Regions from separate parts of the Methylophaga sp. UBA2513 genome, predicted to be linked through region 2. Evidence: predicted binding sites of a transcription regulator. Region 2 holds the regulator's gene; the other holds the start of a gene.
The links. The regulator PhoB, encoded in region 2, activates phosphate uptake and scavenging genes when phosphate is short. The targets are predictions, from matches to a motif close to GNNTGTCATAAAACTGTCANAT.
Positions count from the first base shown of each region.

Region 1 (16,049 bases), on a different contig from region 2:
CTTGAGTCAGGAAGATCGCTATTGAAACACCTAATAAACCACCCAGAAGTAAAGCTAAGAGCGAACTATATAATGTGCCCCAAATTTCAGGTAACACACCAAACACCCCTTGGTTGGTATCCCATGTAGTACCAGTAATAAAGCCAAGGCCATGTGTTTTGATGGCCGGTAATGCCTGTGAACCTAATTCAAAAACGATATAGGCAACCAAAAGGACAATCGATAGGGCGCAAAAATAAGCAAAAGAACGAAATACCGAGTCTTTTAAGTAATCCGTCGATGATGGCGGAGCAGACAGTGTTTTATCACTGCTGGCTTCTTTAAATGGATCGTAAACCATGTGCGTTCCTATCAATTATTCATTCGTGTTTTTAAACATGTTTTATGGCGTGTAAAAACAGAGAAAATGCTGCAAGGACTTTCCAGCCTTGCAGCATTTTTATCTGAGTTTTCAACGATGTGATTACTTGATCATTTTCGCTGCGTTGCGAACTTTCTCAACCACGTTTTCTGGTAGTGGGATATAACCCATTGCTTCAGATGATTCTTGACCTGTTGTTACCATGTATTCGATTAAGTCACGTAAAGCTTTTGCTTTATCATCTTCTTGATCTTTGTAGACCAACAACCATGTGAACGAGGCGATTGGGTAAGCATCTTCACCAGCAGGGTCAGTAGACCAAGCACGTAAATCAGGTACATCACTACCTGGTAAATTACCTTCTGGGAACGTTGTTGTTGCTAATGCAGCAGCACCTGTTTCACCACCGGCTTCAACGAATTTACCTTTTTGGTTTTCAAGAATAGCGGTTGGCATTTTGGTTAATTTTGCAAAGCCATATTCAATGTAACCAATTGAACCAGGCGTTTGTTTGATAGTCGCTGTCACACCATCATTTTTTGGCGCTTTGACGATTAATGCAGAAGAAGGCCAGTTAGGTGATTTAGCTGCACCGATAGTTTCTTTAAATTCTGCATTGATGGCAGACAAGTGGTTGGTGTAAACATAACTTGTACCACTTGAGTCAGAGCGAACGACTACAGTGATTTTTTCGTCAGGTAATTTAACACCTGGGTTGGCTGCTTGGATTTTTGGGTCATTCCATTGAGTGATTTTGCCCATGAAAATGGCTGGGTAAACATCACGTGGCAGTTTTAATTCTTTAACACCTTCCAGGTTGTAAGACAGAACCACTTCACCGGCTGTCATTGGTAACAGAATCGCACCTTTTTTGACTTGCTCGATTTCGCTGTCTTTCATCGCCGCGTCACTTGCTGCAAAGTCAACTGTTTCATTGATGAAATCACGAATACCTGCGCCACTACCTTTAGATTGGTAATCTACACGCACACCATCAGTTTGCTTGCTGTAATCTTTAAACCATTTGTTATAAAGAGGGGCTGGAAAACTGGCACCAGAACCGTTCAACTTCAGTTCGGCATGTGCAGCAGTTGATGACATCGCACCAACAAGGGCAGTGATAAGAAAAACTGACTTTGCATTTTTTGCAAATAGTTTCATAGAAACTCCTGACTAGTTAATTAAGCAATAAAAATCTTTAACTCGAACAGAGTATCGGTCTTAAGTTAAAGATTTATGACAAAAGCAAATTTAGTCAGAATTTTTTATATCAGTAGAAGGTTGTATCTAATAATTTATATTAAAATCAATTATCTATAGATCTTTTTGCTTATTAATAATGTATCAATGTCAGTTTTTTTAATTCGTCTCTTTTCACAAAATGGATAAATTAAAGTGACATTATGACTAAATAGAGCGTCATTATTAGGGACTCTATAGTCTTAATAGCAGTATTGTTACTTCTACTGAATTGCAAACATAAGTAATCTGAAGGCAATCCAGACAAAGCCAATAGTTGTAATAATAAAGCTCAATGCTGAGAATATTTTCCAGATAGTTTTATTCCAGAAATCGATATCAAAAGCGGCAATCACAAAAATGGTTGGGTTAGTGAATCCGCCAATGGCGAAACAAAGACAGGCGAACTTTGATAACTCAATATCGGCCCCAGTCGCAGCGCCATAAAAAACCTAAGCTGAATAATGCCATGAGTGCATAATCTACGTGAGCCCTGATCATGGTTTTGTAATCGACTAAAAAGTCGCCGTCTATCCCTTTGATGGGAAACCATCTGGCAAATGTCATTAACCATGCCGATAGAATCAATGCTGCAATCATAGCAACAGCACCTATTAATAAAACATTCATTTCTCTCTCCTTTGTATTGGAGAGCATATTAAAAATGATTACATAGCTGGCAGCAGCTGATAATTACCCCAGATTTTCAGGTAAATAGCCCATTATCTCTACATAGCGGTTAGTCGCATGCGATTGGAGCTTTGTGTCGCTAGAGGAGCGGAGGGGAGTTTAGTAGAAAAAGTAGCACCATTAGCTCTCTCAATTTGAACGTCGAAAATAGTTTTGTTTCGGCTTTTATGATGGTGGGATTCAAACATTCGCTAAGAAACATGACATGACTCGAACAATGCCCATTTTTGCTACTGAGATATAAACGCTGCCATTAAACTTATTGCTCACATTGTGATTTTTTTCATGGAGTTAATATGCGTTTTTCTTATTTTTTTATTCCTTTAGCATTTGCCTTACCTAACTTAGCAAGTGCCAATACTTGTGAAGTAGAAATTACTGCGGGTGATTCATGGTCATACAACACTAAGACAATCACTGTGCCATCTGATTGTGATGAATTTACTGTCAATTTCACGCATACAGGTAAGCTATCTAAAGATGGGCTTGGTCATAACTGGGTATTAGCCAAGACTTCAGATGTGAATGCCATTGCTCAAGCCGGTGCACCAGAAGGGCTCGAAAATGATTTCCTTCCAAAGGATGATGAGCGTGTGCTCGCATTCACACCGATCATCGGTGGCGGTGAAAGTGCCTCAACAACCTTTAAAACGAGTGTGTTAAATAAAAATGAGGACTATAGCTTTTTCTGCTCATTCCCTGGTCACACATTTATGATGCGCGGCACCGTGAAACAAGCAGAATAAAAATACCTTTCAGCTTCCTCTTGTATCCCCTGTTATAAAGGTGTGGTGGTTTGCCGCCCACCTTTATCTTTTTATTTAATCGTCAGCTTTTCTATTCGCCATCCCCACTAAGTCAATTTTCATTGACAGTACTCCCTCGCTACATTCATCAAGACAAGCACCGCAACGAGTACAATCACTTGAAGTAACGGATAAGGCTTGTTTGGACACTACGGGAGCCAGTACATGTGGTTCAGGACAAACAGCAACGCAACGTGAACAGCCACTGGTATCACAGCTTTCTGTCGGTGTGGATGTCACTTTGAGTCGACCATAGCGTCCTAAAATGCCATAGAAAGCACCTACTGGGCACAGATGGCCGCACCAGGCACGACGACTGACAAATAAATCAAACAAAAACAAAGCGCCTAGCAGCATCGCCCCACTTAAAGAAAACCATATTAACTCTCGCTGGAATCGTGTAATAGGGTTCACTATTTCCCACGCCAAGGTCCCGCCTAAAAAAGAAAGCACCAGAGATAAGGCTAAGATCCAGAGTCGTAAATGACGCGATAAATTCATATTGCCTTTAACATTGAGACGTTTACGTAACCAATAGGCTAAATCAGTCAGTAAGTTGATGGGACATACCCAGCTACAGTAAAGACGACCGGCAAAGAAGGCATAAAATCCTCCGACCAGTATCGCCCCCATAAGCGCGGGCAAGGCAATAGGGGAACCTGCAAAAAAAGACTGGAGAAGAATAAAAGGATCGGTCAGTTTGAGTTGTTCAAACCAGAGACTAGACGATAAATTGCCATCAGCAATCTTGCCATAACCCGGTATTGCAACAATAAAGGCAAGTAAAATGGAGATTTGTACGATACGGCGCGTCAACAACCAGCGATGCCGATAGAGACCACGCTTCAGACGATGTAACATACTTAGCTCCTCCCAACGGCATTCCTGCCAGACAAGCCTAAGCCCAGTTCGCGTGGAAGTACGCGAATTGCTGCTTCAGACAAGACACAATGTTTTTCACAGGTGCCGCATCCAGTACAGATGTCTGAATGCACGGTAGGAATCATCAATTTTCCTGCCTCAGTCTGGATAGGTTCAATGGTGATGGCTTCATCACGAATGGGGCAAACTCGCCAGCAAATACTACAGGTCAAACCTTTGTAATTGAGGCAGGTTTCATGGTCAACAAGTACAGCGACGCCCATATCCGCTTTTTTTATATCGGTCATATGACGATCAAGTGCACCGGTTGGGCAGGCCTTGGCACAGGGAATATCGGTGCACATCCGGCACGGTTCTTCTCTGGCTACAAAATAAGGCGTGCCTTGTGGAGCAGGGTCAGCCCAACTGGCTAACTTCAGAATATCGTAGGGGCAGTCTTCAACACATAAGCCACATCGTATACATGATGAGTCGAAGTCCAGATCCGGCAATGCGCCTGGTGGGCGAAGCGCTTCTGCAGCGCGTGCTGGACGGGATAGAATCATGGATTGTCCAATGATGGTACCCACCAGTACCACTCCAAAACGTTTGAATAGATGACGAAAGGTTTCCCGTTTTCCGGGATCGTCTAATTGATGGTTAGTGTCTCGTTGATTTTCTGCCATTAGTACCTCCAGCAGATAAACAGCAAATATCAGGGAGCTACCGTCATTTCGGCTCTGATAACCGGATGTATCCAGCATTGCAAAAGGTAATCACCGGCTGCTGGAATAGTCAAGCTGACGGTTTCTCCCGGAAGCTGTACGCCTAAGTTCACCACTTTGCCATCGGGGTAGGTGACATAAATACTGTGTGCGATATTCGCTTTGTTATGAATCAGTAGTTTGTCATTGACTTGCGGGGTAAAGTGCCATTCATCGAAATCGTGATGGGTCAGCGATAACTCTCGAATAATCTGTTCTGAGTCGCTTGCTTGTTCGGCACTGGCAACGGGTAGAATGAGCGTACTCATAATGCAAGCTATAGTCATGAGCCAAAGTGTTACTTGTCTGTTCACGTATGCTACTCCTCGGGTAATTCGGGTGGAGAAAGTGCTAATGGACCACCATTTAAGGTTTTCAAAAAGGCAATCAGATCGGCTTTTTGTTGTTCAGTTAGTTCAAATGGCGACATTTCTTTAGACAGGCTGGGACGTTTGAGACCACCGTCTTCATAATGTTTGATCACTTGCTCCAGATTGGTCATGGAACCATCATGCATAAAAGGTCCGTTTTCTGGCAGATCACGTAAGGTCGGGGTTTTAAAAGCATGCTGCATAATCGTCACCTCGACAGGGATGGTATTGCCACGACCCAGATCCGGGCTATCCAGCCCAATGTCATGGAAACTATCATCAGTAAAACGCCATGACTTATGACAAGCGGCGCACTGGGCTTTATTGTTAAATACTTGAAAACCACGTTGAGCACTGACACTGATAGCTTCATCATCACCTTCTACCCAACGATCAAAGCTTGAAACATTGGAGACCAAGGTACGTTGAAAAGTCGCTAATGCCATCGCAATGCGCTGTGTAGTGATTTCTGCATCACCATAGGCAGACTCAAATAAGGGGCGATAACCTTTAATTTCACCTAGTCGCTGAACTAATTCATCCATGTTGTAGTTCATTTCGTGTGGCGTGGTGATGGGAAGCACTGCCTGCGCTTCCAGTGAGTTGGCTCGGCCATCCCACATTAATGCTTTAAGCCAGGCGCTGTTCATGACAGTGGGCGTTCGTCTCGGCTGCTCAAGTTCTTCCGAACCCAGCGGCACAACGCGGCCATCGCTCCAGCGATGATCCGGTGAGTGGCAGGTCGCACAGGACATACCTTTATCTCGGGACAAACGCGGGTCAAAAAACAGGGCTTTACCCAGCGTTGTTTTTTCTATAGTAAGCGGGTTGGAGTCCGGCGCCGGAATGGCCTCGGGACGTTGATAATCACTCCGCTTGATTGTGTCATCAGCCAAACTGGCATGCACGGAAAATACCGTGCATGCCAACATGACGAGGATTCTGATCTTCATGATGTAAGAATGCCTCAGGCCAACTTAGCTGGCTTTACCAACGACTGGTGAGATGGTGCAGTGATAGGTCATATCATCATTTTCTGCACCGAAGCACCATACGATGTCGTTGGAGAACTCAGGACGGTAAACCGGCAGTTCACCTTCTGTGTTCAGACACGCACATTGACCACAGGTTTGCTTACCACAGCAGTCACGGTAAGCGATCAGGTAAGTCTGACCGTCACCCGGGTTGTAACAGCTGGCCACCCATGAGCTCGGTGACAGGCTGGTGCCCGGAGGACAGGAAGTCAGCGTACCACCACAGCAGTCACAGACGTTCCCGTCGATAGAACAGTGCCGCCAGTAGTCACAGGCTTGTGGATCCTGATCCTGTGGTTGCCAACCTGCTCTGGCCGCATCCAGGTCACTGGCGTCAGCGGCGTGGGCGCTGTTCAGACGACCACGGCGATCAACTGGCAGCAAGGGAAGCAGTGTCGCACCTACCAGGAAGCCACCCAGTTTACCCACGAAGCCACGACGACCGGTTTTGTTTGCGGTACGACGGCTCAGTTTCTCAATAGCAGCGTCAAATCCTAATTTCTTTGTCATTTGCCTTCTCCGTTATGTTTTTTGGTTCTACTCTCAAATCAATGATTAGTGCAGTTGCTCGCCCACTGTCACTTCCTTGGCAGTAGAGCTGTCTTTGAGGTAGCTCTGCAGTGAAGCGTGACCCAGTCGTACGGTTTCAAACAGGCTTTCAACATGCTCACGTGTGTTGCACAGACCTTTGCCTTTTATCACGCCATCGGCATCCAGCAGTACACCGTAAGGGACTTTGGAAACCTGGTAGCGCATGCCAATTTCTGGTGAGTTCACGTAATACTCATTTTTCAGTGGGTGGTTGCTCAGGAACTCACGGTGTTCAGCAGCCGTACCGTCACTGATCAGAATGACATCTGCGCCTTCACTTGCTGCGACATCACGAATAATTGGCAGCAGCTTGGCACAAACAGGGCAGGAAGGACCGGTGAACATCAACAGGCTTGGACGTCCAGGCGTGATAGCGCGACCGACCAGCAAGTCTTTTTCATCGGTGAAGGTTTTCACGTTGAACACAGGTGATTTGTCACCAATATCGGGTCCGTGATCGACCATCATGGCACCCAGTGGTGCTGACCGTTCGTGTAGCAGACCAATTTGGCGAATAACACCTACCATAAGTGCAGCCAGAGCCAGAAAAGCTGCCCAAAGCAACACATTTGAAGCAATAAGAATATCGAAACTCATTGTAAATTTTCCTTACTAAAAAATTAAGTTCTTGATTCACGGGAATTTGGCAATCCCACCATCACATCTGCAGCTATATAAAGCATGGCCAGCAGTGCTGCTGAGGCCATACCAATCAGCCACGATGCGAGGGAGATATTGGCTATTTCCAGTGAACTAAAAGCGATGTAGATGCTGACGCCGGCAAGAAAGAGCGCACGCAGCACATGGAACATGCCGATTCGGCTCCGACTGGTCGGACGTCTTACACAACCGCAGTCAATATGGGTTCGGCCCCTGCCGACATTGATGGCCAATGCCAGCGAGAACATCACGAACAGTCCCACTGCTACCCAGGCAGCTATTTCACGTACAGGCGGCACCATCAAAGCGACGGCACATGCCAGTTCAATCCAAGGCAGAAGCTTGGCTACCGGTTTAACCAGAAAGCCCGGCAACAAACGGTAGTTGTCGACCACACCCTGGAACTCGTCAGGGCTACGCAACTTGGAAATGGCTGCTACCGCCAGTACCAGCCCCACAAAAAGTGTGGCCAGTACTGACAGGGCAGGATCGTTAGTAAGCCAGTTCATGTCTTACTCGCTATCCTGAGGCAGGGTGAGAATGTGCGGATAGCGGCCGAGTCCTGCCGTTTCGCCGATTTTCTTACCTGTCTTAGCATCAAAGGTGTACAGAGTCTGTTCGTTAGCGGATAAGGCGAACAGATACGGTTTGTCGTCCTGGCTGACAGCAATGGAATCGATTTCATGGTTCAGTTCCATCTTGCGCAGGCGTTCACCGGTATCGGCGTCGACTACAAACACGTAACGGCTTGGTGTTTTGTGGGTGAATTCACCACGCTGATCTGCCAGCAGGTACAGTTCATTACTGTCGTTATGAACAGTGACCAGCTGCCAGCCACCTGGACGCCATCTGTCTGCTTTCTCTTCTTCAGTGAAGACTTCGATAGGCTCCTTGAATTCAGCGCCATCAGCAGTCAGGGTTGCCCGATAGATACGGCCTTCGTAATCCGGCCATACCAGACGGTTAGTGACATCCGAGTAGTAAGGCTCATTGACCAGATAACTGTCTTCCGGATGGAACACTTCGCTGTGAGTCTGAGTGGAATTACCCTCATCGTCGTAATTGATTTTCAGCATTGAACCGTCACGGCAGTGCATATACACGTTCTGTTCCGGTGCCGGGAACAGGTGGTAACAGTCCGGGGTATCCATCATTTTGACGAACTTGTTTTGTTCCAGATCAACCAGACCCACTGCCGGTATCGGTGAAAACTGCTGGAACATCATGTGCTTGTCATCAGTGCTCAGCGTTGCCATGTGGGTAAAAACAGCGGTCAGGAAGCGACCTTCAGGGATATCAATGTCTGCTGTCACATCGTGAGTCTGTGTATCAAAGACTTCGATGTAATCATCACGGTTACCCCGGGCGATGCGGTCATACCAGGTGTTAGCAATCGCCATGAAGTTACCCTGGTCACCGAGCAGCACATGAGGCAGCTTACCGGCATCAGACATACCCAGGATCTTGTTGTTGTTACCGTCGATGGTGAACACCTGAGAGGTCATCTGGAAATGGCCAGGGTCAGTGACATAAACACGCTTTGAGTCACTGGCTGGGGCAACTTCAATGGTCTGTTGTTCAACAGCAATATCAGCTAGTGCTGGATAAGTGGTAGCCATCAGCGCTGCCGTAGCAATGCCCCCTGCTAGACTTTTTTGTCGCAGCTTTGATTTAAGGTTAAATAGTGTCATATCTTCTCCAAACTATTTTGGTTTATTATGAGTTAAGGATGAGGTCTCACCTGTGTTTACAGCGATAACATGGTTAATGCGGCTGCACCGATTGACAGCAGAAGAAACCCATCCAGTTCAACAGCACGTTCCTGCCATTTCGCTAGCCAAGCTTGAACGGACTGGTTGGAAATAGGCAGAAAGTTCACCGCAACAGGCAGACAGCGCCCGATGTTGAAGATGGCGATGATAGTGATTGCTGTAGTGACATCAGCACTCAGCAACGCAGCACCGGTCACGATGTAGAGGATCGGTGTCTGTACGTAAGTCAGGTAGTTCATCCCCAGCGCATAGCCATAAAGCAGGCCAATTGTTGAGGAGCGAAAACGAAAACGAGCATCATGTGGAACCTGAGCTCGACGCTGTGGGTAGGGCATTTTTAGAAAGCCAAGTTGATGTGCCCCATAACCAATTGCTAGTATCGCCAGTCCCATTATCATATGACTGAAAGCTAACTGTTCGAATAAGAAAGCACCCACTAAACCTAGTGCACCACCCAACATGAGTGCACCGATGGCATAGCCAATCGCATGAGTAATGAAGGTGGGGGTCCAGCGAGCGACTGAACCAAAAGAATATTTCCCGGCTGGTCGCAGCAGGCTCAGGCTTGAGTACCCACATGGAGACCAAGTGGATAACAGGCCACCAACAAAAGTTAAAACGAAAAACATTGCCGTCAGCATCGATGACGCTTGTGTATTCAGTGCAATGCCTGTTGCAACACCTATGGTTATTGCCGATAACATAATGGCAAATCGCTGTCCTGATGATTTTGACTCAGAAAAACTAATCGCATCAGGCACACATGTTGAGCTGTTCTCAACAGTCGATGTCTGGCTATAATCACCAGCGTGTGTATCTGCTCTCACTCTCTACCTCCTCGGACCTGCCGGTCACTTGTTGTTGATGAAATAATTTCGTAACAACTATAGCCAGAGGGAAATCCCTGCCGTATCAAAAACTGGCATTGAAGTATCAGAATGGGGATAACTACTATTGATGTTGCCGATTCTTGCTAGTCAAACGCTATTTCAATTGAAACTTTGTGTTAACGGCATAACACAGTGAGGATGTTATCTAACATGTGAGTGGATGAGTGATGATTGGGCTAACTGTCTGTTTTACCTTCGATAGTCTGTCATCTGCTCAATTCTTCGCTCATGCCATGATGGTTCATCGATGGTCTGAGTGATGATACTGGTCCTCTCCCTACAGCCATGATCAAACTCAGTTCATTATTCAGACTGACATATTGCCGATTTCTACTATTAGCTATCCCAGAAAAGGCCTATTATCGTAAGTGCCAGTTATCAACCTGATAAAAATAATAAGACAGGTAAACCAATATATTCTTAATAAAAATAATAAGTTATGGTTTGTTTGATGGCTTGGTTCCGAGGGAGAGAAATATGAATCAAGAAAAGATATGGGTAGATGACGACCTAGCTAAAATTGAAATAAAAGCAGTACGCTCTAAATTAACTGATGTCTTAGAGCAAGCAGCAGCTTTGCCAATGTGGTCACAAGATTACACGCAACTAGATAAAGGGCAGTTTTCAGGTACGGTGACCAGTGTTGCTTGTCAGGGAGTACAGATCTTTCGTGAAGCGATGAATCGTTCTGTGGATGAGCTTGCCAGTCCACCACCAGGCAGTTATGTGATTGGATTACCAACTATTGTTGAGGGTGAGGCTTTATGGTGTGGCAGTAAGCTAGACAAAAATTCGCTGATTACTCTGGATAAAAATGATGAACTCTTATTCAGGACTTCACATTCGTCTGAAATCAATGTTGCCGTCATTGCTGAGCAAAGGCTAGAGGAATATGCAGAAAGAGTAGAAAAGGTGGATCTTCGCCCCATTATGGATAGGGCAAATCCAGTAGAGGCGCTTCCTCCTGCTATACAAAGCCGTTTGTTGGCAATCTTATACATCGGCACAGAGCATATGGCGAAAAATCTTGATGATGGCACCAGTCATCCAAACAGTTGGCGACACTTTGAAGATACCGTTTTCAGTGTGTGTGTGCAGGCACTGTCAGCGGTCAGCAACAACAACGGCCGACGACATGAGTACAGAGTACATCGCTATATCGTCAAAAGTGTACGTGAGCTCACGCTAGCCCAGCATTGTGATCCCATTACCATTGGTGAAATTTGTACCACTCTGAATATTAGTCGCCGGACATTGAACCATGCTTTTCAGCAAGTGCTTGGCATCACTCCTGTTGCTTATATGCGAAATATTCGTCTTCACAAGATTCGGGCTGAGCTTCAATACAAGTCGGAGCAAATCAGTAATATCGCCTGTGTGGCATCGCATTGGGGGTTTTGGCATATGAGTTTGTTCGCACGTTATTACCGTGAGCTATTCGGGGAGTGTCCGAGTGAGACACTGGAGCGATCACGGCTTTGATTACGTACGCCCAATCATAATTATAGAAACTTAGTATATCCACATCATTTAAGGAGACAGTTAAATGGGGTCTTTTAGTATTTGGCATTGGCTCGTTGTTCTGGCGGTTGTAGCGCTTGTTTTTGGCACCAAAAAATTACGGAATTTAGGTGGAGATTTGGGCGGTGCTGTCAAAGGATTTAAACAAGCGATGAGTGAAGAGCAAGACATCAGTGTTATCGATCATGCTGTCAATCAAACTGACAGTGTGAATAACAAAGCCAGGCATAAACAGTAACACCAGCGTATTTGACTATGTTTAATATCGCCTTCCCCGAGCTTATCGTCATTCTATTGGTATCGCTGGTTGTTATTGGTCCCGATAAACTTCCAAAGGTAGCGCAGACTCTAGGTGTGATGGTGGGGCGTATTCAACGGTTTATGACGGCTGTTAAAGACGATATCGATCAAGAAATGAGATCTGACGATCTTTTACGGTTGCAGGAAGAGCTAAAACAACAAAAAGAAGGCTTGAATGATGAGCTTCGTAAAGGCATGCAGCCGGTTGCCGAAGTGATTCGCCGCTCTGAAACGCCTGCTTCAGAAACAGCCAGGGAAAACCCTAGTGCTACAACAACCAAAGTCGCTGAGCATAAAAAAAGTGTGACCCAACAGAAGGAATCGCTAAGTGAGTAGTAAAGAAGAATTTTTCAGTCACTTGTTAGAACTTCGACAACGATTGCTGAAAATTGTGGCTGGGATTTTCTTCATCATGCTCGCATTATTTCCCTTTGCAAATGATATTTATCAGTTTTTGGCAACCCCTTTACTACAAGCTTTGCCAGCAGGGGGACAAATGATTGCCACTGAAGTGACTACCCCTTTCTTTGTTCCTCTCAAGGTGGTGATGTTAGCCGCCTTTATCATTTCATCTCCCTATACGCTTTACCAGATCTGGGCTTTCATCGCGCCTGGTTTGTATAGCAATGAGCGCCATCTTATTGCACCTTTAGTCATCACCAGTGTTTTTCTATTTATTTGTGGGATGGCTTTTGCTTTTTTCTTGGTCTTTCCTGTCGTGTTCGGTTTTATCACCAGTACAGCTCCCGAAGGAGTCGCGGTGATGACTGATATTGGTAAATATTTAGATTTCATCATTGTGCTTTTTATTGCTTTCAGCCTGGCATTTGAAACACCTATCGCGGTGGTACTGATGGTCGCGGCTGGGATGGTAAGTGTGACGGCATTGAAGCAAGCGCGTTCCTACGTCATTGTTGGTGCGTTTGTTATTGGCGCTATTATTACGCCGCCTGACATTATTTCTCAGTTTATGTTGGCTATTCCCATGTGGGTGTTGTACGAAATTGGCATATTAGTCGCCCATGCCTTACAGCAAAAAAAGCATCATCAGTATGAGCATACATCCTGAAAGTTAATGATTAGCCTACTCTTAAAATGTCTTTCATGTGCTCCTTGCTGAATGGGGTTTAAGAGCAACACCGTTTGATTGAAGCGTATGTGATTCCTTTGGAGAAAGGGGGGGGGATAATTGCGCTGTAATAGAAAATGTGACAGATTTGTCCACCGTAATTAGAGTGCTCTGAGATAGCTCTGGCATCAGCCAGTGTTCGGTATGTGACATGTCGGGAATAAACAATGCATTTTTCCATTCAACAACGTTTTAGCATCTGGGCTGGACTCGGGCTTCTTAGCGTTGTTTTGATGGCGGTCTTGGTCGGACTATGGCAGTTTGACAAGATAAAACAAACGCTTGCTGCTCAGAGTTATGAGGTGACACGTGGTCAGGTTGAAGACTATCTTCAGGTACTGGCTAGTGATACAGCCGGGGAATTATCTACACCGCTTTTATCTGCAATGCATTCAATACAGGGTGTTGCCTCTGCAATGAATGCTGTTGTGAAGTCCGAAGGCAACCATGATAGACGAGAGTTGGCCATTCGCATGCTTGAGCAAACTTTATCGGACCACCCAAACTTTCTGGCGACCTACGTGGCTTTTGAACCCAATGCACTTGATGGGGCAGATAAACTGGCAAAACAGACAAAGGGAAGTGATGCTGCAGGTCGCTTCATGCCCTATGTGACGAGAGACAATAATGATTTTATGGTGGCTTTGCTGGAAGGGTTGGAGGACAAAAACCTGGATGAGAACGGCAACAGAGTTGGGGAATATTATCTCTGTTCAAAAGAGAGTGGCAAAAGTTGTGTAATTGATCCCTATCTTTACCCTGTAGATGACAAGGAAGTCTTATTGAGTAGTCTTGTCGCTCCGATAAAAGTGCATGAGCAATTTATCGGTATTGCTGGTGTGGATATCTCTGCCAGCTTCTTGCAATCAGTGATCAGTGACGTTGAGTCACGACTATACGATGGCCGGGGAAGGACATTATTGGTCAGTCCCAGAGGTGTGATCTCAGGACATAGTCAACATCCTTATTTAATTGGTCAGAACTTGAGAGTGTTGGAAGCATCAATACGCGACAATCTCAGAGAAGTGGCGGCCAGTGATGAAACCAGAATTCTACACTCCAAGCAACAATTCATCGTCATGAAACCATTCCATCTGCCGGGCAATGAGCAACGTTGGATTGCATATATGGAAGTACCCGAAGAAATTGTGATGGCTGATGTAATCAAGCAAAATCAGTTCCTTGAACTCGCACAAGAACGGTTTATAACGACAACAACAATATTAGGCTTATTTCTTTCACTACTTGGGGTGTTTACGATATGGCTGGTGGCTCGCAAAAGTATCCGACCACTGACAGAAATGACCACACTGGTGACTTCCATAGCTGAAGGAGAAGGCGATCTCACACAGCGATTGAATATTAGTTATCGTGATGAAACAGGCAAACTATCTCTTCTATTAAATACCTTTATTGAAAAGCTACAAAATCTGGTTAAGCAGTTGCTTCCAGTTGCCAGTGATGTCAGTGAATTATCTTCGGAAGGCCGACAGATCAGTGTAGAAACGAGCATTCAGATGTTAGAACAAGAAAGCCTGATCGAGGATATGGTACTGATGATGAATGAGATGGCTGCATCAGCACAGCAAATCGCTGCAAGTGCTGAACGAACATCACAATTTGTGCAATATGCTAATGATGCAACAACAGTAGGGACAGAAGTTCTTCAAAAAAGAACTGTAACCATTGATCACATCAGTCAGTCGGTTCGCCAGTCGGAAGTTGCCGTGCAGAGTATGGCAAAAAATGTCGATAATATATTGAAAGTTATCTCAGTTTTTGATGAGATTGCACTAAAAATCAATCATCTGGCGAGCCAATCCACAGATAATCCTACGGTCAGTAAGAATAAAGCTGAGTCAGACCCCGTTACAGAGCAGATTAGAAATCTGGCGAGTCAGACTCACCAGGTTGTGGCTGATATGCGTAAGCAACTAACCATCATGCAGCAAAGTAATCAGCTAGCATTAAATACAATAGATCTAAGCGGTCAACACGTATCAGAAACAGTAGAGTTGGCACAGCAGGCAGAATCAGCGTTAAATGATATTAATCAGGCTATCGAAGAAGTGACTGAAATGACGCTGGAAATTGCTGCAGCCACAGAACAACAGTCAGCCGCTTGTGATGAAGTTAATCATAATCTTTCCGAGGTTTCGCGACTGGTGCACCTGACCTCAAAAGGAGCGCAACAATTGCGTGGCGTGGGGAATGAACTGGATCTAGCTGCTGGCAGACTGCAAGAGAAACTGGTGTTATTCAAGGTTTAGGTTTTTTTCCAGCTCTGATATGCTGGCAAATGGATTCATAACCAAGCCGGCCTTCTTATGATTGGGAGAAGGTGTTTGATAAACAAAATGGCGCGCCTGACAGGAATCGAACCTGTGACCCCCAGCTTCGGAAACTGGTACTCTATCCAACTGAGCTACAGGCGCGTGAAGTTGAGCCGAAGATTATACGGACTTTGCCCGTAATCTGCTACGGCTCACAGTGTCTTTTACCAAGAGAGTGATAACACTCTCTTGGCATCAATCAATTAATAGCGTGGGTTAATTTTTTCCAGCTTCCAGATATCGTTGTTGTACTCTTCCATGGTTCTGTCAGTAGAGAACATACCGCTATTGGCACTGTTCATAATACTCATTGCAATCCAGCGTTCTTTGTCTTGATAAACTTCTGCGGCGCGTTGTTGGGCTTCGACATAGCTATGGAAATCGGCGACGGTCATCCACGGATCATTGGGGCTGGTAAAGGCAGCAATGATGTCATCAAAACAGCCTTCTTCACATTGGTTGAAGTGTCCAGACTCCAATAAGTCGACAACACGTTTCAGGTCAGCATCGTTATCAATAATAAACCGTGGATTATATGTTGGTTTAAGCTCAGTTACTTCATCTTCAGTCAGGCCGAACAGGAAGAAGTTTTCTGCGCCGGCTTCATCACGAATTTCAATATTGGCACCATCGAGCGTACCAATGGTCATTGCACCGTTCATCATAAATTTCATATTGCCTGTACCAGAGGCTTCTTTACCGGCAGTAGAAATTTGCTCAGATAAAT
Region 1 is NZ_DDNT01000006.1:117,285-133,333, forward strand. Features, by position in the region: gene pstC (phosphate ABC transporter permease subunit PstC) at 1-340, opposite strand, end outside; gene pstS (phosphate ABC transporter substrate-binding protein PstS) at 464-1,522, opposite strand; gene B3V56_RS02375 (hypothetical protein) at 2,018-2,230, opposite strand; gene azu (azurin) at 2,587-3,036, shown strand; gene napH (quinol dehydrogenase ferredoxin subunit NapH) at 3,112-3,957, opposite strand; gene napG (ferredoxin-type protein NapG) at 3,960-4,643, opposite strand; gene B3V56_RS02395 (hypothetical protein) at 4,673-4,990, opposite strand; gene mauG (tryptophan tryptophylquinone biosynthesis enzyme MauG) at 5,041-6,045, opposite strand; gene mauA (methylamine dehydrogenase (amicyanin) small subunit) at 6,070-6,636, opposite strand; gene mauD (methylamine dehydrogenase accessory protein MauD) at 6,682-7,314, opposite strand; gene B3V56_RS02415 (MauE/DoxX family redox-associated membrane protein) at 7,338-7,886, opposite strand; gene mauB (methylamine dehydrogenase (amicyanin) large subunit) at 7,890-9,068, opposite strand; gene B3V56_RS02425 (methylamine utilization protein MauF) at 9,125-9,976, opposite strand; gene B3V56_RS02430 (helix-turn-helix domain-containing protein) at 10,517-11,521, shown strand; gene tatA (Sec-independent protein translocase subunit TatA) at 11,586-11,798, shown strand; gene tatB (Sec-independent protein translocase protein TatB) at 11,816-12,196, shown strand; gene tatC (twin-arginine translocase subunit TatC) at 12,189-12,929, shown strand; gene B3V56_RS02450 (methyl-accepting chemotaxis protein) at 13,157-15,259, shown strand; tRNA gene B3V56_RS02455 (tRNA-Arg) at 15,348-15,424, opposite strand; gene B3V56_RS02460 (glycogen/starch/alpha-glucan phosphorylase) at 15,526-16,049, opposite strand, start outside.
Region 1: a site for PhoB is predicted at 1,585-1,606, ahead of pstS (phosphate ABC transporter substrate-binding protein PstS). Genes of this name have one in related genera too.

Region 2 (16,049 bases):
ATATTGATGTTATGCAATGCCTGCTTATCACCATAAAACAGATTGAAATCTTTCACTTCCAGGCACAGTGTTTCATTGTCCAAGGTCACACGAGGACCGCGTTGCATCGATTCAATATCAATACCTCGTGATACGTTTTTCTGCTCTTTCACTGCTTCCATCGTTTAACTCTCACTTGCTTTATAAGTTTCTCGCAGACGATTGCGAATGCCAATCGCTGCCAGGTTCAGCACAACAATTATCAGTACCAATAAAAAGGCTGTGGCATACACCAACGGTCTGGCGGCCTCAACGTTAGGGCTTTGGAAACCCACATCGTAAATATGGAACCCCAAATGCATGAACTGACGATCTAAATGCAGGTAGGGCGCAATATTATCAATCGCTAATGACGGCGCCAGTTTGACTACGCCCACCATCATTAATGGTGCCACTTCACCTGCTGCTCGCGCTACGGCTAAAATCAATCCGGTCATCATGGCTGGTGCAGCCATAGGTAATACCGTTCGCCATAAGGTCTCAGCTTTGGTCGCACCGAGTGCCAGACTGCCCTCACGAATCGCTCTTGGAATACGTGACAAGCCTTCTTCTGTCGCCACAATCACCACCGGTACAGTCAAGATGGCTAAAGTCAGCGACGCCCATAATAAGCCAGGCGAGCCAAATGTGGGTGAAGGCAGTTTTGCCTGGAAGAAAAGCTCATCCACGCTGCCACCGATAAAATAGACAAAAAAGCCTAAACCGAATACACCGTAAACAATGGACGGCACGCCGGCGAGATTATTCACAGCAATACGAATGAGTCGAACCACTGCGCCCTGTCTGGCATATTCCTTCAGATAAACAGCGGCAACGACGCCAAACGGTGTGACTAATACCGACATAATCATCACCATCATGACGGTGCCAAAAATAGCCGGAAAAATACCGCCTTCTGTATTGGCCTCACGAGGTTCACCAGACACAAACTCCCAAGCATTGTGGAAATATTGTCCCAATTTTTGTAGTGTTGTCATGGCGTTGGGTTTATAGGCCTGAACAATTTTTGCCATGGGAATGTCCGCTTCACGACCATCAGCAATCCTGACAGTAATCTGATCCCGGTTCAGTCCTGAATAGAGTTCATCCAGCTCCACACGGATTTTTGCATAGCGTGCATTGAGCTGTTGGCGCTCTTCTTCTATCTCTAAATAAGGCGCGCTACCTTTTTCAACCTCATTCAGTTCCAGACGTCGTTCATCAATCCGTAGCTCTTCAAGACCATGATTGATTTTGCCAATCTCCGATTTTTCAATCTCTTTTATCTTGCTAAATAAAGCATTGCTGCGTGCCAGTCGGGTCTGAAACTCATCCCACGCTTGTTCCCCCTCCGCGACCACTTCACCTTGCTGCTTCACATTCACGAGGTAGCCATAGAAATTACCCCACTCGCGGCGTTCTATCGACATCAGTCCCGCAGGTTTTTGTGTATCAGCTATCCAGGGATCGTTAATCCAGCGAAAGTCGAGCCCAAAAAAGTCACGGTTGCCGATTTTTAATAAAGTACGGTTAGCGGTTTCCTGGCCTTCGGGTAAATGCACACCAGATAGTGCTAACCGCGCTGCCGGCACAGTTTCATGATCAACCCGCTCCCCTATCAGCATGACTTTTTTTTCACCGGGTTCCACATAAGTCAGCTCAACAATATCTGCAGGCCAGAAATGACTTAATCCACGCACGGCGATAAGGCCAATTAACCCCACTACCATGAGCAGACTGATACTGACAGCACCGGCGTTTAACCAGACCCAGGGCTTACCGCTATCAAACCAGATTTTCATTGAAGAACGTTGTTTCATTCTATTTCCTACTACAGCGAACTGTATTTATTACGTAAACGCTGACGCACAATTTCAGCAACGGTATTAAGAATAAACGTTGCTAAAAACAACACTAATGCCGCCAGGAACAGAACCCGGTAATGCGAGCTGGCGACTTCTGCTTCGGGCATTTCTACAGCAATATTGGCTGATAACGCTCTGAAACCCTCGAAAATATTAAAGTCCATAATCGGTGTGTTACCGGTGGCCATCAACACAATCATGGTTTCACCTACAGCACGCCCCAGACCGATCATCACCGCTGAGAAAATACCAGGGCTGGCGGTCAGCAGCACCACACGCGTCATGGTTTGCCATGGCGTTGCACCCAACGCTAAAGAACCAATGGTCAGATGTTTCGGCACGCCAAAAATAGCGTCTTCTGTAATCGAAAAGATGGTTGGAATCACTGCAAACCCCATCACGAGGCCCACTACTAATGAATTTCGTTGGTCATAATCAATGCCCATCTCATTCAGGAACTGCGGCATATTGCCATCAAATAACCACAATTCAATTGCGCCACTCGATGCCATCGAGACATACCCCACCAGCAGCACGATAGGAATTAAGATCGCAGGCTCCCAACCATCCGGGATACGCTCACGCCAGCGCTTGGGAAGTTTCGTCCAGCCCCAGGCAGTGAGAATAATCATGACGGGCAACATAAACAGTAACGTAAAGACACCCGGTAATTGATCTTCAACCAATGGTGCCAACCAGAGCCCCGCCAAAAACCCTAAAATAACGGTTGGCAATGCCTCCATAATTTCAATGGTAGGTTTCACAAAGCTGCGCATCCGGGGCGACATGAAATAGGCAGTGAAAATAGCGCCCATGATAGCGAGAGGCACTGCCACCAGCATCGCGTAGAAAGCAGCCTTAATGGTGCCAAAGGTTAACGGCGTTAAACTGAATTTAGGTTCGAAGTCATTACTGGCCGAAGAGGATTGCCAAATATATTCTGGTTTATCACGGCTTTCATACCAGACTTTCTCCCATAAGGAATGCCATGAGATATCAGGGTGTTCGTTATCAATATCCAGCAACCTGACATCACCTTTATCAGTGAAGCTGATAAGCCCATTGGCCCGTGGTGATAAAGCAATAACGGCATTATTATCGACGTATGGTTCAACCAATAGCGTGCGATGAGCCGTGGTGTGGTAAATGCCTAAGTGACCGCTTTCATCCAGCGTGACAAAACCTTTTCGGGCCTGTTCCGGTGCGATGGCAATAATCGGACTGTTTTGTTCAGCAAAACTCCGAACATTGTGTAAGGTGTAGTTATTGTCTTTATCCCTGACAGGAAACCATTGATCAATCTGACCGTCACTACGTCCTATCAATACTGAAATGCCACCTGTCAGAAATTCAAAGCTAGTAATATCAACCCCGGTCGGTACGGCTTTGATTTTCTGAATCAGTCGAGGCTTATCCAGGTTTTGTACGTCGTAGTAATAAACAAACCCTTTATCATCCACCAAGTAAAGTTCACGCTGATCTATATCGAGCTTAACGTTAGTCAACTGACTAGCGCCTTCTACGACAAGCTCGTGCTTTTTCTCCATGATAGTGAACTGTGTGTCATCAAGAAAATTAGCTTCTTTTTCGAAACGTTTTAAAACTAAGCGTTTGTCTTCAGTGTAAGCTGCAAAAGTCGTTTTATCTTCGTAACTCTGAACGGAAAGTAAATCAATTGCCTGACCTTGATCATCTATGAGGAGATGTTTTTCACCGAGCGGAAAAGTGATTTCAGGCACAATCACTCGCTGGGTTCCGGTTGGATACGTGACCTTATAACGCTCTTTGAACACTAAAGCATGGCCATCAGCAAAGCCATAACTAAACACTCCGGTAGTGGCTGCACCAGCACTGACACTACTGATTGCTTTTCCTTGCAGAGGTAAGGTGACCTCGTTCATCGTATTGCCGTTTTGTGCTTCAAAAAAACGGACACCACCATCATCATTAACTGCCATGGCGACTGTGTTGTATTCATTCAAAGATAAAAACACGGGCGGCTTAGTATCGCTGTGATAGGTGGCTTCGGTGTTGAGGCTAGCACCTTGGAATAACGGCATCACAACATAAAGTAGATAGAAGAAAATCAGCACAATAGCGAGGATGACCGAAATACCACCTACCGCCACGCCATATTTAGCTACGCGGTCTTTGGTTTCACGCCAGGCACGGCGGCGCTTTGCTACTTTGGAGCCAGGCGCTGGTAATACACTATTCTCGACGGTTTGTTCTTGCATCTAGCCATACCACTTAAGTTTATTTTTTGCTTTCTTCATTGCTAAACATACTGATTTGGAGTGTATTTAGCGATAAATTTAGAAAAAACGCCCCGTAAAAACGGGGCGCTTCTCTCGTCTTAGCAAATGCTTGTTTTTATTGCAGCTTTTGCAATTCTTTTTCAACAACAGCATCTGGAAGTGGAATATAGCCATCTTTGACGACCACTTTTTGACCCACTTTAGACAGAATCATTTTAACGAATTCACGATCAATCGGCGCTAATGGTTTGTTAGGCGCTTTATTGATGTAAACATACAGGTAACGTGAAAGCGGGTATGAACCATTCGCTGCGTTATCTAATGTAGCCGGAATCATTTCACCGCCTTCTTTTTTCGCTAATGCCAATGCTTTAACGCCAGACGTTTTATAACCGATACCAGAGTAACCGATACCGTTCAGTGATTTAGTCACGCCTTGAACAACAGAAGCCGAACCTGGTTGTTCATTCACACTGTTTTTGTAGTCACCTTTACAAAGGGCGTGATCTTTAAAGTAACCGTAAGTACCAGAAACTGAGTTACGACCATATAGCTGAATATTACCTAAATCCTGACCTAACTGACTCCAGTTAGTGATGTCTTCTGAATAACCACATGTACGTGTTGCAGAGAAAATCGCATCCACTTGTGGAATAGTCAGACCATCGATTGGGTTATCTTTGTGTACATACACAGCAAGCGCGTCAATAGCCACACGAATTGGCGTTGCTTTATAACCATATTTTGCTTCAAAAGCCGCGTCTTCTTTGTCTTTCATTTTGCGGCTCATTGGACCAAAGTTAGATGTGCCTTCAGTCAATGCAGGAGGCGCAGTTGAAGAGCCCGCAGCCTGAATTTGAATACTGACATTTGGATATTCACGTTTGAACTCTTCAGCCCACATGGTCATCAGATTCGCTAACGTGTCTGAACCAACACTCGACAAGCTGCCTGAAATACCACTCACTTTTTCATAGTCAGGTAAAGCAGGATCGACATCGCCCGCAAATGTCAGCGGCGAGAAAGCCATTGTCATTGCAGCACCTAGCAGAGCAAGGTTTTTCTTGAACATAGTGTTCAACTCCCAAAGATTAAAAGAAAAAAAGCAACGTTATTAACGTAAGCGCTAGGTAGTATGAGTTTTTCGTGTGACAAGCATATGAAAGTAATATGACAACCATGTTACAACAGCAATTTTGTTTACTTGCCAGACACTTAGACCGGAATTTTCTCCACTGCAGATGTTTCAGGAAAACAGCACTTAAAACTGCTGCCCTTACCTAGCTCGCTGTTGATGATGAGCTTGGCACCGTGCCGCTGAAGCACATGTTTTACTATGGCAAGCCCAAGTCCTGTGCCACCGGCGTCACTACTTCTACCTTTATCAACACGATAGAATCGTTCTGTTAATCGCTCCAGATGATGCGCAGCAATCCCTTCACCTTCATCAGTTACTTCAATGCACACACCATTGTCAGTTTCACGCCAACTCAGCGCCACTAAGCATCCTGCTGGCGTGTATTTCACAGCATTGAAGACCAGATTTGATACTGCGCTGCGTACTTCACCTAAATCACACACAAGCCATTTATCAGTTTCTAGGTTAAGGCTAAATTGATGGTCATGAAAGTGCTCCAATGCTTTGGCATCTTCGATAATTGAATGCAGTAATTTTTCAACATCCGTTGGCACTCTGCGTAAGGACTTCTCCCCTGTTTCCAGTTGCGACAGTACCAATAAATCTTTGATCATCATATGCATGCGCTCACTCTGCTGGCGCATAGCAGGGAGGGCCATCTTCCACTGTTCTGGGTCAGTGTCTTCAGTGAATGCTTCCAAATATCCACGTAATACCGTTAACGGGGTTTTTAGTTCATGCGATACATTGGCAACAAAGTCACGCCGCATTCGCTGTAGCTTGATGGTTTGCGTGATATCACGAGCAATCAATAATCGGCCTGATCCCATGTAGTTGACTAATTTCACCTCTAGTTGAATATCTTCATTTAGGGGTGATTTGACTGTTGCTGTGCCGCCCAGATGAATATGATTTTCCAGAAGCTGTTGAAAAGCAGGCTCGCGAATCAGATTATTAATCCTGACATGATTATCGCGCGGCCAGCGCACACCCAACAATTCCCGGGCGGCCTGATTAGCCCAATCCACCTCGCCATACTCTCCCAACACAACAATACCATCTGGTAAGGCAGCGGTAGCCGACTGAAACCGCTTGAGGTAGTCGGTCATTTTTTTCTTACGATTGCTGTTTTGTTGGCGCATTTGTTCTATTTGACGACACACATCATCAATGACGCCTTCCGCGCTGGGGGAGCGCCGCTTTTTAGGTTTTTGCAACCAATACCAGAGCTTGTACCAATTATGTTGCAGCCACAAAGCATAAGCCAAAGAGGCCACAAACATAAAAGCCATCATTTGACCAAACAAAAGTCCAACAAAACCTGCCAGACTGACAAGCGTTAGCAGTCGCCAATTATCCCATTGCATGATTCAGGTCGCTTAATCGACTGAAAAACGATAGCCAACACCTCTGACAGTCTGGATAAACTGGTCATGCCCCGTTGGTTCCAGCGCTTTACGTAACCGGCGAATATGGACATCGACTGTGCGTTCTTCAATGTATACCGTATCGCCCCAAACGTAATCGAGTAACTGTGATCGGCCATACGCGCGTTCAGGGTTTTTCATAAAAAAGTGCAGTAAACGAAACTCAGTTGGGCCTAACTCAACACGCACATCATCTACCGTCACCCGGTGACTTTTTGTATCCAGTACCAAATTCGCAAACTGTAACTTCTGAGCATCTTCATTTTCAGGTGGCAGGCAACGACGCAAGACCGCTTTGATGCGAGCAATCAACTCAGGGGGAGAAAAAGGTTTGTTGACGTAATCATCAGCCCCTACCGCCAGGCCTTTGACCATATCTTCACTTTCACCTTTAGCGGTAAGCATAATGACTGGAATATTCGCCAGGAACTCATTTGCACGCAATCGACGAATAAATTCTATGCCATCAATGCCGGGTAACATCCAATCCAATAAAATCATGTCCGGTTGATCATTTTTTAAGACATCCAGACCTGACTCGGCATCACCTACTGAGACACAACTTAGACCTGCTTGCTTAAGGGTAAACGACAACATATCTCTGATGGCAGCATCATCTTCAACCACTAATACGCTTGTAGCCATAATATTCGTCCAACTATTTGCTTCGATAATTAATAACTATCTTACCGCTGAATTATGACATTTTAGTAACAAGCGTGATTTTTATTGTCATAACAACGGATTAAACCCATCAAAAAACAAAAAAAGCCACAGATTCTTAACAGAAGCTGTGGCTATATGACAGTTTTATGTCAGAACATACATCCCTGTTTTAATTCATAATTCCTTTGATCATATAAAATAATGACGCCGATAAAACAGCTGCCGCTGGCACCGTAATTAACCAAGCTGTAATAATTTTTCTGACAATGTCACGTTTGACATATAAGCTTTTCTTTTCTTTCTTCAGCACTTTCTTCGCTTTTTTCAGCGTATCTTTTTCACGATCAATCGAGCTGTATAACTGCGTAATGCGCTGGTAGTCTGCGGCTGATTTTTGTTTTTTATCCAAAAGCATATTGAGCTCGCTACGTAAGGCACTCAATAAACGCTTCTCTTCCTGTATTTCTTGTTTATCTCGCTCAATTTCCTGCTTTAAACTACTCGATTTGTCCATCCATTCTCGTAAAAAACCGACCCCAAACACACCACCAATAGCAATATGTGTAGAGCTGACCGGTAAGCCAAGCTGGCTGGCAATAATCACTGTGATGGCAGCAGCCATGGCGATTGAAAAGGCACGCATTTGATCGAGCTCAGTGATTTCGCCGCCTACTGTGCGAATCAATCTCGGGCCATAGAGTCCCAAGCCAAGTGCAATACCAAAAGCACCTACGGCCATTACCCAAAAAGGTATACCGGCTTTAGCATTAATGCCTCCTGTCATTACGGCATCATGGATAGCCGCAAGCGGGCCAATCGCATTCGCAACGTCATTCGCACCATGCGCAAAGCTCAATAAGGCTGCGGCAAAAATCAGCGGAATAGTAAACAGGATATTGATGCTTTCACGATCATTGTTTAATTTCGGCAAACGACGGCGCAACGAGGCTTTGACTAGAAAAAATGAAATAATCGCCACAATCAAGCCGATGGTTGATGCTTGCAGCATAGTTGGTTTGTCAACGATTTCTACGGTGAAGAACCAGTCATTGATTAGGGTTAAGAATTTCGGCCATATATGCTTCAGCCCTTTTAACACCAAATACGTCACAAAAGCCCATGCCATTATCGAGACATAAACGGGCACCCATTTCAGTGATGCAGCTATTTTATTATCTTGAAAAATAATGGTTTTTTTGATGGCAAATAAGAAGGCAGCAGCAACGACACCACCGATCACAGGGGATATGATCCACGATCCTACAATGGCGCCCATCGTGCCCCAGTTCACTATCTCAAATCCAGCGGCAGCAATACCTGCCCCCATTACCCCACCGACAATGGAGTGTGTGGTGGAGACTGGCGCCCGAGCAAAAGTCGCCATATTCAACCAAAGTGCAGCCGCTAATAAGGCTGCCATCATGGCCCAGATAAAGGTGTCACTCTGCTGACCAAACTTATCGATATCGATGATGCCGTTTTTAATCGTAGAAACCACATCGCCACCAGCGATGATGGCACCACTTGCCTCGAAGATCATCGCGATAATGATAGCGCCGCTCATCGTCAATGCTTTGGAACCGACCGCAGGGCCCACATTATTGGCTACGTCATTAGCACCAATATTCATGGCCATATAGGCGCCAAAAACAGTGGCTATCGCCAGAAAAAGATTATTAGGCACACCACCACTGGTGATGAAGCTATACCCTAATACGGCCACCATAAAAAAAAGGGCCATGCCGATTCTGGTTAATTCGCCATGACTCTTTTTATAAGCCTGTTTTTCAATTTTATGGATGTCTTTGATTTCCACGATGATTCCGTTTTTAACGACCCAAAACGGCGCAATTATTACAGCAATGTGACACAAGGCATACCCCAAACAAGACTGATGTAACTATTGCCTGCTATGATTGTCTAGTTATACAACCTTCTGACAAGCATTTGAGACTGATGAAAAAATTTTTATTTTTTATACTTCTGTTAACTGTTTTTAATGCACATGCGCGCAGCAGCCTTTTTGATGGTCTAGGTTTAAGTAACAACGACGATGTACCACCGCTTGTAGAAGAGGCGTTTCAATTTCGAGCAGAAGTGAATGATGCCAATAGTATTCTGGTGCATTGGAAGGTGCTGGAGGGTAACTACCTATATCGCGATAAACTACAGTTTGATGTCATCGGCAATGACAAGATAAAGCTTGGCAACATCCGTTTTCCTGCAGGAGAAAACAAACAGGATGAGACCTTTGGTCTGGTCGAAGTTTACCATCACGACGTATCCCTCGTTATTCCGATAAAGCAACGACCTGAGGAAGCCGTGACCTTCACCTTGAAGGCCCATTTCCAGGGATGCTCTGAAAAATTTGGCATCTGTTATCCGCCTTCAGAGCAACAAATTGACCTGGCTTTACCCGCCATAAGTGGCGCTGTAGAACAAGATATTCAAGGTATCAACCCGCCTGCTGCCAGCCAACTTACCGAGCAAGACCGTATCGCTCAAAAACTCGAGCAGGAAAATCTGGGGCAAATCATCCTTGGTTTTATCGGTCTGGGTCTGCTACTGGCATTTACACCCTGCATTTTCCCAATGATCCCAATCTTATCCAGCATCATTGTCGGTGAGGGAGAGCATATCACTACACGCAGAGCCTTCACCTTATCATTAGTGTATGTGTTGGCCATGTCTGTCACTTATACAATCGCTGGTGTCGTGACAGGCTTGTTGGGTGAAAATTTACAAGCGATGTTCCAAAACCCATGGATTATCAGCGCCTTTAGTGCGCTATTTGTTGTCCTCGCTTTATCCATGTTTGGTTTATACGAACTGCAACTTCCTCACTCAGTACAGCATCGCTTACATCAACTTAGTCACAAACAACAAGGTGGCAAATTGATGGGCGTGGCTGTAATGGGCTTATTGTCGGGCTTGATTGTTGGTCCCTGCCTGGCTCCGCCATTAGCCGGTACCTTAATTTTTATCGGACAGCATGCTGATCCTGTTCTCGGGGGTCTCGCCTTGTTCTCGCTCAGTATCGGCATGGGTATACCACTTCTGATTATCGGTACTTCTGCTGGTAAGCTCTTACCCAAAGCCGGTAACTGGATGCTCTTTATCAAATCAATTTTTGGTGTACTGCTGCTCGGTTTAGCTATCTGGATGCTGGAACGGATCATTCCCGGCTGGCTGACCATGAGCTTATGGGGAGGCTTATTGATCGTTTCAGCTGTCTATCTTGGTGCATTTAACCGACTTGATATCGATGCAACAGATTTCAACAAGCTTAATAAAGGACTGGGCTTAATACTCTTTATATATGGCACATTACTTATGGTAGGCGGTGCAAGTGGTAGTCAAAACGTTTGGCAACCTCTTCACGGCATAGTCAGTAGCTCAGGCAAATCAGCAGAAACTCAGCACCTTGCTTTTACTCAAATTGCTGATCTCGACGAGCTTAACCAACGTCTCGCATCCACAACACAACCCATAATGCTGGACTTTTATGCTGACTGGTGTACGGAATGCAAAACCATGGAAAGAACAACATTCCAAGATCCTGACGTGCTTGCAGCAATGAAAGGCTACACATTACTGCAACTGGATATGACAGAAAATACACAAGTGCATCAAGAAATGCTCAAAGCACTGCGTGTGTTTGGACCTCCCACCATGCTGTTTTTCGATAAAACAGGCCAAGAACTGTCACAACACCGACTTGTTGGCTTTGTGAAAGCCGACACCTTTTTAGACCATATTCGCCAAATGGCGAGTCAACCATAGAAATGCTCAGAAAGCCGTCTTTTCGGCGAAAATAGCAACAAAAAGCCGCTTTTTATTTCGACAAACTGGACATCATCAGTCTGCTGGTGCACAATTCCGCCTATTATCTTTGACCCTTAATTGAAGGATCGTAATGGCGAATATTGTTGTGCTTAACGGCCCCAATCTCAATCTGCTTGGGACACGCGAGCCCGAACATTATGGTGCAGATACGCTGGCCGATGTTCACCAACGCCTGGATGTCATCGCAAAAACAGCTTCACATCAACTCGATTTTTTTCAATCCAATGCAGAACACGAACTGATTAATAAAATTCATGCAGTTCAAGGGAAGGCTGACTTTATCATCATTAATCCAGCGGCATTCACACACACCAGCGTGGCTTTACGTGATGCATTATCTGCGGTCAAAATTCCTTTCATCGAAGTACACATTTCTAATATTCACGCGCGCGAGACATTCCGCCATCACTCCTACCTGTCAGATATAGCAGTCGGTGTGATTTGCGGGCTCGGCACTCAAGGCTATGAATTAGCTTTGGCTGCCGCAATCAAACAACTAAACTCATAACGACTAAATATAAGGTTTTAGCATGGACATTCGTAAAATTAAAAAACTGATTGATTTGATTCAGGAATCTGACGTATCTGAAATTGAAATTTCAGAAGGTGAAGAGTCTGTACGCATTAGTCGTAATCAACATTCAGCTGCTATTTCTTACAGCACGCCAGCACCGACACACTATGCCGCTCCGGCTCCCGCACCAGCAGCACCAGCAGCCGCGCCAGCTGTTGCAGAAACAAGCAGCGCTGTAAATGAAGCCAATGCCGTGCGTTCACCTATGGTCGGTACGTTTTATCGCTCATCTTCGCCGGAAGCTGCGCCTTTTGTTGAAGTCGGACAATCCGTTTCGGCTGGCGATGTCATCTGCATTATTGAAGCGATGAAAATGTTCAATCAAATCGAAGCTGATCGCAGTGGCACAGTAAAAGCTATTCTGGTTGAAAATGGTGATCCTGTTGAGTTTGATGAGCCACTAGTCATTATCGAATAACAGTAACGCGGGCTATTCGTTAAATAGCTATTGCTCACTCTGAATTGTGGATTAAACCAAATTATGATCGATAAAATTGTTATTGCTAACCGAGGCGAGATCGCCTTGCGTATTTTGCGGGCCTGTTGGGAACTCGGTATTAAAACAGTGGCGGTTCACTCAACTGTTGACCGTGACTTAAAACACGTTTTACTGGCAGATGAAACAGTATGTATTGGCCCTGCCCCGTCAAATGAAAGCTACCTGAACATTCCAGCTTTAATTAGTGCTGCAGAAATCACTGATGCCACCGCTATCCATCCAGGTTATGGCTTCTTATCTGAAAATGCTGACTTTGCAGAGCGTGTTGAAGAAAGCGGCTTTATTTTTATTGGTCCACGTGCTGAAACTATCCGTTTAATGGGCGATAAAGTGTCAGCAATCAAAGCCATGAAAGAAGCTGGCGTGCCTTGTGTACCAGGCTCTGATGGTCCGCTTGGCAATGACGATGAAACCAACTTACGTCTGGCTCGTGAAATAGGCTATCCCATCATAATCAAAGCCGCTGGCGGTGGCGGTGGTCGCGGTATGCGTGAAGTTCACAGCGAAGCACATTTACTTAACGCCATTGCATTAACTCGTAGTGAAGCGAAAGCGGCCTTTGGTAATGGTATGGTTTATATGGAGAAATTCCTGGAAAACCCTCGCCATATTGAATTTCAGGTACTTGCCGATCAACATGGTAATGCTATCCACTTAGGTGAACGTGACTGCTCAATGCAACGTCGCCATCAAAAAGTGGTCGAGGAAGCACCTGCTCCTGGTATCACCCCAGAAATGCGTGACCGCATGGGTAAGATCTGTGCGGAAGCCTGTGTACGTATTGGTTACCGTGGTGCAGGTACCTTTGAGTTTCTCTACCAGGATGGTGAATTCTATTTCATCGAGATGAATACCCGCATCCAGGTAGAACATCCGGTCACTGAACGCGTAACGGATGTTGACTTACTGGTACAGCAAATCCGTATTGCGGCAGGTGAACCACTCTCTATTAAACAAGAAGACATTGTCATGCGCGGTCATGCCATTGAATGTCGTATCAATGCGGAAGATCCTCGTACATTTATGCCTAGCCCGGGACAAATAACCTCGTATCATGCACCAGGCGGTGCCGGCATCCGTATGGATTCTCATATTTACAGTGGTTATCGTGTTCCACCTAATTATGACTCGCTGATTGGTAAAATGATCGCCTATGGTAAAACGCGTGATATCGCGATTGCCCGTATGCAAACAGCGTTAAAAGAAATTGGTATTGAAGGTATTAAAACCAACGTTGAATTACAACGTGACATCATGGATGACACCCACTTCCAAACGGGTGGTACCAATATTCATTACCTCGAAAAGAAACTGGGTCTGTAATCACTATGGCCTGGATTCAGTTTATTTGTAACACCACATCAGACAAGGCAGATGCCTTGTCTGATGCATTTTCAGAGTGTGGTGCAGTCGCTGTCACATTTGAAGATGATGCGGATCAACCTATCTATGAACCGGATCTAGGTACGACACCACTGTGGACAGCCACTCGGATTGTGGCGTTATTTGACGCTGAAACGAATCCAGATGACGTCGACAATATGTTATCAACACTGATAACCGATCCGCCGTCTTATCGGGTAGAAGCTGTTGAAGACAAAGACTGGGAAAGAGAGTGGATGGATAACTTTCATCCTATCCAGTTTGGCGAGCGTTTGTGGATATGTCCTAGCTGGCATACACCACCCGCACCTGATGCGGTCAATATTATGCTCGATCCAGGTTTGGCGTTCGGTACCGGTACACACCCCACTACCGCTTTATGTTTGAACTGGTTAGATCAGGCCGAGCTTAAAGGTAAATACGTCATCGATTATGGTTGTGGCAGTGGCATTTTAGCGATTGCAGCAGCTCTGCTGGGTGCTGAACGAGTCATTGGTGTCGATACCGATCCTCAGGCGCTTGAAGCGACACGCGCTAATGCGGCGCGAAATGGCGTCGAAATCGAAGCCTATTTACCTGGCGATTGTCCGAATGAACCGTGTGATTTATTGCTGGCCAACATTCTTGCTGGTCCATTGCAAACCCTGGCACCACTGTTTGCTAACCTCGCCAAGCCCAATACAGAGCTTGTCTTATCAGGCATCTTACAAGTACAAGCAGAGGAAGTATCTGAAAGCTATCAAGCCTGGTTTGATATGCAGCCAGCAGTTGTCAAAGAAGATTGGATTCGATTAAACGGCACACGTCATGCTCGGTAAAAACATCGCCATCGGGGCATATCACTTACCTAATAATCTATTTCTGGCACCCATGGCAGGTGTAACAGATCGTCCCTTCCGCCAGCTTTGTCGTCGCTTGGGTGCTGGCATGGCTGTATCAGAAATGATCACGGCTAACAAAGCCTTGTGGGCCAGTAAAAAATCCTTATTAAGAGCAAACCATGCTGGTGAGCCTGAACCCCGAAGCGTACAGATTGCTGGTGCCGATCCGGTCATGATGGCTGAAGCAGCAAAGCACAATGTGGATCAGGGTGCGCATATTATCGACATCAATATGGGGTGTCCTGCAAAAAAAGTCTGTAATGTCATGGCGGGCTCGGCCTTGTTACAAGATGAATCCCTCGTTGCCAACATTCTTGAGTCAGTAGTGAATGCCGTAGATGTCCCTGTCACACTAAAAATTCGCACTGGCTGGGACAGAGATAACCGCAATGGATTAACCATTGCTCGAATTGCGGAACAATCAGGCATACAAGCCTTAGCCATTCACGGCAGAACACGGGCTGATGCCTACAAAGGCGAAGCCGAATACGACACCATTGCAGAAATAAAAGCCTCGATCACTTCAATACCCATTATTGCCAATGGCGATATAGATTCCCCACTTAAAGCCGCTGAAGTACTCAATAAAACAGGTGTTGATGGTTTAATGATTGGTCGGGCGGCACAGGGTAACCCATGGATTTTTAGACAAATTCTCCATTACCTTGAGCATAACAAACTGTTATCATCTCCTTCTCTTGCAGAGATTCGTCAGATCTTGATTGAGCATCTAGAAAACCTGTACGATTTTTATGGTGATTATTCAGGTGTGAGAATGGCACGCAAACATATTGCTTGGTATAGCAAAGGTTTACGTAATGGAAATGCCTTCCGTCAGGAAATGAATTTACTCGAATCGCCGCAGCAACAAGTAGACTTTACACGTCAGTTTTTTGATCAACTACAAGAACAACAGGATATACAAGCCGCATGACTCAACCGCTAGCCAAAGATAAAACAACATGCGCAGAGCTAGCTGTCGCGGCTGAGCAGACAACGGCGCCACTTAGTGTGTGTGTATCACGTGCTCTGGCCGATTATTTTGAGCAACTCGAAGGCCATCCTGCGGCCAATTTGTATGAAATGTTAATGACGGAAGTCGAAGTGCCTCTGCTTAAAGCAACACTAGAACATACCAATGGTAACCAAAGCCGTGCAGCGGAAATTCTCGGTATTAACCGTGGCACATTACGTAAAAAACTCAAGCAATACGGCTTATAAATCGATTTTTTATCTCCTGGAAGTGATTTTCAATGAATCAAATCAAACGTGCTTTATTGAGCGTATCTGACAAAACAGGTGTGCTTGAACTTGCCCAGCAATTAAACAAGTTAGGTGTAGAACTGCTATCTACTGGCGGTACAGCAAAATTATTAGCTGAAGCAGGTCTGCCTGTAAAAGAAGTGTCATCACATACTGGCTTTCCTGAAATGATGGATGGCCGCATCAAAACATTACACCCTAAAATTCATGGGGGATTACTCGGTCGTCGTG
Region 2 is NZ_DDNT01000015.1:100,903-116,951, forward strand. Features, by position in the region: gene pstB (phosphate ABC transporter ATP-binding protein PstB) at 1-161, opposite strand, end outside; gene pstA (phosphate ABC transporter permease PstA) at 165-1,838, opposite strand; gene B3V56_RS09745 (ABC transporter permease subunit) at 1,850-4,120, opposite strand; gene B3V56_RS09750 (PstS family phosphate ABC transporter substrate-binding protein) at 4,257-5,213, opposite strand; gene phoR (phosphate regulon sensor histidine kinase PhoR) at 5,357-6,646, opposite strand; gene phoB (phosphate regulon transcriptional regulator PhoB) at 6,659-7,354, opposite strand; gene B3V56_RS09765 (inorganic phosphate transporter) at 7,542-9,188, opposite strand; gene dsbD (protein-disulfide reductase DsbD) at 9,329-11,155, shown strand; gene aroQ (type II 3-dehydroquinate dehydratase) at 11,289-11,726, shown strand; gene accB (acetyl-CoA carboxylase biotin carboxyl carrier protein) at 11,749-12,210, shown strand; gene accC (acetyl-CoA carboxylase biotin carboxylase subunit) at 12,274-13,614, shown strand; gene prmA (50S ribosomal protein L11 methyltransferase) at 13,620-14,492, shown strand; gene dusB (tRNA dihydrouridine synthase DusB) at 14,482-15,489, shown strand; gene fis (DNA-binding transcriptional regulator Fis) at 15,486-15,776, shown strand; partial or broken gene purH (bifunctional phosphoribosylaminoimidazolecarboxamide formyltransferase/IMP cyclohydrolase) at 15,809-16,049, shown strand, end outside.